3 regions of the Trichocoleus sp. ST-U2 genome follow, and region 2 is predicted to be linked to each of the others. Evidence: predicted binding sites of a transcription regulator. Region 2 holds the regulator's gene; each other region holds the start of a gene.

Region 1 (2,274 bases), on a different contig from region 2:
ACTTTTCTGGCGTTCCACTGCTGTGGTTGTCAGTTTTGCCATTTTTGTGATGGGTATGTCCATTCCCATTACGCGGCAAAATCACTCCATAACCACCGTGGTTGCGCTCATAAATAACGTTAATCTCACCGCTTTCGGCATTGCGGAACATATAGAAGTCATGATCCACCAGTTGCAACTGTTCCAAGGCTTCGTCCATCGTCATTGGCGGCATTGCGAAGTACTTGGTACGCACCACTTCTGAGGGGAGTTCGGGGGTGCGAGAACCAATGAGATCCTCTGGCACTGGCTCTTGTTCTACCACAATGCCAGTCTTCATTTGAGTCTGAGTCTTCTTATCCAGACGCTTTTCTTTATATTTCCGGAGTTTGCGGGCAATTTTATCGGCAACTAGGTCGATGCTCGCGTAGAGACTCTCGCTACTCTCTTCAGCACGGATTACTGTACCGTTGGCAAAGATAGTCACCTCAGCGGCTTGTTTTGGATTTATCCGGGGATTGCGAGCCACACTAAGATGCACGTTTACTTCGCTCGTCAAACTCTGAAAGTGGCTGACTGCCTTGTCAATTTTTTGATTTACGTACTCACGAATCGCGTCGGTAATTTCAATGTTTTTGCCGTGGATAACAAGCTTCATACCGGATACTCCATGCTGTACCGTTGTGATAATTCAGAAAGCTCAGCAGAATTGCGGCTTTCTCAGTAGCGATCGCGTTCCCGTTTTTTGGTGTTAGCAAACGTTGAACGGAGCCAAAACTTTGAGCAGTAGCAAATTTTTACCGATTTCACACTGTTGCTAGGATGTTCTTGCTGGCAGTCCCTCAGCTAGAGGGGTTGTCAGCAGCCCTATCGCAAATAAGCAACTGCCGATGTTCTTGTTTAGGTTTCCTAGGGTGCTATTTAACTAATGTACATTCCCCAGCTTGGTTGCGATCTCCAAGTCTATCTTTGGGGTTATTTTGAAGAGACATCCTCCCTCAACACTTGAGGTTATAACTTCAACACTAGCACTTTGTATTCTAGAGAACTTATGCCTTTGACTTCTCTTCAGAATCCTTTGCATCTTTTGACATTTCTTGATTCCAGCAGATTAATTATGCAAAAAATATAAGTCAAATTACTGTTGATTTTTGCCATGATTTTAAGTAAGTCTGAAGGGTCTGCTGGGAAAGCCTCGGAGCAACTGCGCCAACTCCGGTTATACAATCGGGGGCAGATGCCCTATTCGGCAGCTTGGGACTGGCAGCGATCGCTGGTTTCCGAACGCATCAACGATCCTAGTCTGGCGGATGCCCTGATTTTGCTAGAGCATCCGCCGGTTTACACGCTTGGGCAGGGAGCCAGTCTAGAATTTCTTAAGTTTGACCCCGCAGCAACCGACTGGGAGGTTTTCCGAGTGGAACGGGGGGGTGAGGTAACATACCACTGTCCGGGTCAGCTGGTGGGTTACCCAATCCTGAATCTGCGCTATTACCAGCAAGATTTGCACTGGTACTTGCGGCAGTTAGAAGAGGTATTGATTCGGGTGCTGGATGTTTACGGGTTAAAGGGCGATCGCGTTGCCGGAATGACTGGCGTTTGGCTGGAAGGCTGTAAGGTAGCAGCGATTGGCATTAAGGTCAGCAAGTGGATTACTATGCACGGCTTTGCCTTAAATGTTTGTCCCGACCTCACCGGATTTGAGCGCATTGTCCCTTGCGGCATTGCTGATAAGTCGGTTGGCAGTCTTGCCCAGTTCGTACCCGGAATTGACTTGCACCAGGTGCGCCAAGAAGTGGCGAAAGCCTTTGCGGAAGTTTTCCACGTTCAGCTAATTGTGCAAAATTGCTAATTGTTTATTGCTGTTTAGTCTTTATTGAGCGTATTGACCTGCAAAAAACTATCTAAGTCAGCGTAGGAGCCTGCGTAGGTCACGGTGGGCACTTCATAGCCCTTTAGATTGACGATATATTGCTTAAAACCAGTCTCTTGCTTTGCCAAAGAGATGAGATATTCGTGAGTGGTTTCTCCCACAGCAATATCCAGACCCAGTTGCTTGGTGGCAGATTCCAGACGAAATGCCGCATTCACCGTATCCCCAATCGCGGTGTAATCGGGGCGATCGCCACTGCCCGTGTTCCCAACCATTGCAAAACCCGTATTAATTCCTGCCCCAATTCGCAGCGGAAAGGGCACGGGATATTTATTGCTCAAATCCATTGTGATTTTATGGAGGGCGCTCACTGCTTGACAAATGTTGAGCATATCCTCATCGGTCACTCCTTGGGGTCCATG
Region 2 (2,274 bases):
ATTTAGTTGCGCCTCCGTCTGGCCTTGTTTAGCCAGCGCAGCTGCCAAAGATCGATTAATCGCATCTAAGCGCTGCTGAGCGACAGATTGCTGGGTGCGAGCTTGAGCGAGTTCCTTCTCTACTTGCTCTTTTTGGGCGGCGGTTTTAGCAAGTTCGCTTTCGGTTTTCCGTTTCTGCTCGTTCGCTTTAGCAATATCCTTACTTGCTGTCTTGAGTTTTTTCTGCACTTCTTGGAGTCTAAAAACTCCAATCCGCAATTGTTCGCTTGTCGCAAAGATGATTGTCAGTGTTGAGGCAGAAATCGTTAGTCCCGTTAGAATCGTTACTAAAACAGCTGTTTTGCGGGGACGCAGATTGAACAACGACAGGCGTGCTTTTCCCACGCGCGTGCCAATGCGATCGCCTACCGTTGCGATGACGCTTCCCAACACTAAAATAGACAAAATCAGGAAGAGCGCACTGTCGGTCATTGTCTGCTACAGTCATTCCAGTTACAGCCTATCGCATCGCAGGCTAGAGAAAGGGTTAACAGGAATTAAAGATCGAAGGTGAAATCGGAAAGGTTAAAGGTTGCAAGGTTGAAAACTATCCGCTTAAAACCTGAGACCTTTTAACTGAACTCCCGACTAAATGTTAAAACTTGATAACTTGCTCGCGCTACCATGCCGTTTTAACCGACAACCTAACCGACAACCTGACCAAAGCCTCTAGCTGTTTTCAAGTAAACTGCTGACTCAGTGTAACTGGGTTGTGTACCGTAATTTTTTTCTTGTGGATAGAAATCATTTTTTCCTCCCGCAAATCTCCCAGTAAGCGGGTGACTGTTACCCTAGTGGAGCCAATTGCTTCAGCGATCGCTTGATGAGAAAGCTTCAGATCGATCGTAATTCCATTGGCGGTAGGAACGCCAAAATCACGGCACAGAATCAATAGAAAACTCACCAAGCGCGATCCCATATCTCGGTGAGCTAATGTCTCAATCATCATTTCTGTTTGCAAAATGCGCGAAGAAAGCCCTCGCAGCATCAACATCGATAGCTCCGGATTATCCTTGAGCGATTGCTCTACCTGATCGATCGGTGCCGAAAGCAGCTCCACTGGCGTAAATGCTACAGCGTGATAAAACCGATCCGAACGATGCCCTGTAATTAAGGACAGTACTCCAAAAACGCTGTTTTCTCGCAGCAGCGCCACGGTAATTTCTTCCCCAGCTTCATACACGCGAGACAGCTTTACTGCACCTTTGAGCAAAAAGTATACCCGTTCAGCCGGGTCTCCTGGGAAAAAGATCGTCTTGCCCCGCTCAAAAGTTTCCACCACGGGTGGAAACGCCCCACCTCCCAGTTGACGGAACACAGCTGCTAGCGGTCTATCTTGCGTCACTGCCACTTCCTTTTTCCTAAATGCTGCCCTACAGACTTCTGCAACTTTCTGTCGGAGGAACTTTAACCATAGCAAAACAACTATGAGAGTTTTCTGACATTAGACACAGATAAACTGACTTCCAAGCGGTTTTTGTGCTATTTGATACAAAATTTTAAAGTAGTTTCCCCGGCTACCTTCTTTAGTTCTCTCCCTGCTCAAGGCAAGTAAGATTATGACGGAAAATGTTGATATCTTGACAGTATCTGCGCTATCGGGTGGGATGCATGGTGAGTAAGGAGGCACGCTCCTTACCCGTACTAGACAGCCTTGCTCCGGGCGATCGCGATCTTGAATACTCCCCTAAATCGGATATCCTCTAATATTGCCTTCAAAATCGACATTTATGCTAGATTTAACCGGAAAAAACGCCCTTGTCACCGGCATTGCCAACAATCGATCGATCGCCTGGGGGATTGCTCAGCAACTGCACCAAGCGGGTGCGAATCTAGGAGTGACTTACCTGCCAGACGACCGAGGCCGCTTTGAAAAAAAAGTGGCAGAGTTGGTAGAACCCCTCAACCCCAGCTTATTTTTACCCTGCGATGTCCAGAATGAGACCCAAATTCAGTCTACATTTGACGCCATCCGCGATAAGTGGGGCAAGCTAGACATCCTGATCCATTGTCTTGCTTTTGCGAACAAGGAAGATTTATCAGGTGATTTTAGTACCACTACTCGTGCTGGCTTCACCCAAGCTCTAGAAATTAGTACCTATTCGCTGGTACAACTTGCTGGGTCAGCAAAACCACTGATGACAGAAGGTGGCAGCATTGTCACGCTGACTTATCTAGGCGGCGTTAAGGTGATCCCCAACTACAACGTGATGGGAATTGCCAAGTCTGGACTGG
Region 3 (2,274 bases), on a different contig from region 2:
TGCTGATTATGCGATCGCGGGTTTGAGTCTCTTGTCACCCATCAACAACTTTTAACGGAAGTTACCAGGATTTAGTCGAGGATTGGCTCGATTCGAGCGCATCGGCACTCCGCCTTTCAACTGGGTGCCGGTGCCACCATCCGCTCGATCTAAGAAAGGTCGCAAGTTAACGCTTTGTGACCTACGGCTGGAGCGATTGGTGGTTCCGCCGAGGGAAGATAAGCCCAAGTTTAAGAGATCGTTGAGCATCTGAGCATCCCGACCCCCAACAAAGGTATTGACGCCCTCTGTCACCTGTCCGCTGTCAGCAATGCTGATATTTTGGAAAACGCGATCGCGGATTAACTGCGGATTTTCACCGGGAGGTACAGTCAGGACAATCCGACAGTCTGGATTTTTCTGAGTCGTGATGCAAACAACGTTGTAGTTATTTTCCACCGATGCCCGCATTTCCTGAAGACCATCGGGTCGATAAGATTCTAATCTGCGACTAATTTCGTTACAGCGTCTCTCCGCAGTCCAACCACCGCCTAAAGGACTGGGAGTTGCCCAAGCATAAGCTTGCTCGGGTTGGCTTTTCGGGTGATACATCACCATATACTGACTGTTCGTTAGCTGGCAGGTAAACCGTGGCTTGTTAGCTGTTGTACTATTCTCTGATTCCGTTCCTGGACTAGTGGTGCTATCTGGACTCCCATCGGTGTCTACCACAACATCCCCATCCGAGGTCTGAGTATTCTCATCTTCTACACCCGGCAGTTGCGCTTGCTGAACAGAACCTGCAAAGGCGATACCGCTATTCAGTAGCATTGCTACACCAGCAGATAAAGCCACACTTTTGACAACTAAGGACTTTGTCTCAGACGCGAACCTAGACAGATATGGTGACATATCAACAATCCTCCTGTATATTTTTTGGCTATCGTTAGCATCATTTGAATTAAATGAGCTAATTTCATAAATCTTTATAAATTGGTCTCCGTAGCGTATACTACGAAAGCACGACTAGAATCCCCCGCTTCCCTAGTAGGAATAAGGGTAAGAAGTCAGGAAAATAGCTCGTATTTTTTGAAAATTGTCAATCAGTGGGTACAGTTTCTCGTGTATCCAATGTTGCACAACATATCCCCCTAGATGCCATAGTGACGGGAAAACCGAAGCAAAGTTCCCGCAGAACCCTTAAATCATTCAAAAGGAGAAAACAATGTTGTTGGAGGCACAAAAGCCGCTGACAGTTCCCAGACATTTCCTGGAACCGCCTGCGTCCCTAAGCCCAACGCTACTCATGTTTCTAGCCGCCGTAGCGATGGTTGTGCTATCAAACTTTGGTTATTGGCTCTGGGAGTGGCCTCACTGGTGTTGCTTTGTCACAAACACGATCGCCTTGCACATTTGTGGAACGGTGATTCATGATGCTTGTCATAATTCTGCCCATCGTAACCGAGTCATCAATGCCATCCTGGGACATGGCAGTGCGCTGATGTTAGTCTTTGCCTTCCCAGTATTTACTAGGGTTCATTTGCAGCATCATGCCCATGTAAATGACCCGGAAAACGATCCAGATCATTACGTTTCTACTGGCGGACCCCTGTGGTTAATTCCGGTGCGGTTTTTATACCACGAAGTATTTTTCTTTAAACGGCAGCTGTGGCGAAAATATGAACTTTTGGAATGGTTCTTGAGCCGCTTATTTGTCGGGACGATTTTCTATATTTCAATTCAGTACCACTTCTTAGGCTACATTCTCAATTTTTGGTTTATCCCGTCTGCCCTGGTAGGATTGGCGCTGGGATTGTTTTTTGATTATTTGCCGCATCGCCCTCATCAAGAACGCGATCGCTGGAAAAATGCCAGAGTCTACCCCAACCCCATCCTCAATTTGCTGATCATGGGGCAAAATTACCACCTCATTCATCATTTGTGGCCTTCCATCCCCTGGTATCACTACCAGAATGCTTATTACGCCACCAAGCCCCTCTTAGATGAAAAAGGCTGTTATCAAACTCTGGGAATCTGGCAAGGAAAAAATTTCTGGAGCTTTTTATATGACGTTTTTTTAGGCATCCATTTTCACAACAAATCACCTAAAAACCTAGAAAATAGCTAATAAATGTCATTAGTGATTCGTCAATGACTGGGGACGAATCACTAATGACAAAAACCTCAGCGATGAAACGACTGAATCGTTGACTGCGAGGATAAGCTAACCTGAGACAAACTCCAATCCGGTCTTAGGCTTTTAGCTCCCCGCAGATAAGGATGGTAAATCGGTGG

What was found. The regulator NtcA, encoded in region 2, controls nitrogen genes in cyanobacteria. The targets are predictions, from matches to a motif close to TTTGTANNNNNNNNTACAAA.
Region 1: a site for NtcA is predicted at 1,012-1,031, ahead of lipB (lipoyl(octanoyl) transferase LipB). Genes of this name have one in related genera too.
Region 3: a site for NtcA is predicted at 979-998, ahead of crtR (beta-carotene hydroxylase). Genes of this name have one in related genera too.

Annotation. Positions count from the first base shown of each region.
Region 1 is NZ_JAMPJY010000035.1:16,810-19,083, forward strand. Features, by position in the region: gene raiA (ribosome-associated translation inhibitor RaiA) at 1-637, opposite strand, end outside; gene lipB (lipoyl(octanoyl) transferase LipB) at 1,136-1,831, shown strand; gene NC996_RS20335 (FHA domain-containing protein) at 1,846-2,274, opposite strand, start outside.
Region 2 is NZ_JAMPJY010000023.1:58,729-61,002, reverse strand. Features, by position in the region: gene NC996_RS16340 (DUF3084 domain-containing protein) at 1-471, opposite strand, end outside; gene ntcA (global nitrogen regulator NtcA) at 719-1,390, opposite strand; gene fabI (enoyl-ACP reductase FabI) at 1,770-2,274, shown strand, end outside.
Region 3 is NZ_JAMPJY010000004.1:54,838-57,111, forward strand. Features, by position in the region: gene NC996_RS03720 (COP23 domain-containing protein) at 52-891, opposite strand; gene crtR (beta-carotene hydroxylase) at 1,205-2,107, shown strand; gene aroH (chorismate mutase) at 2,164-2,274, opposite strand, start outside.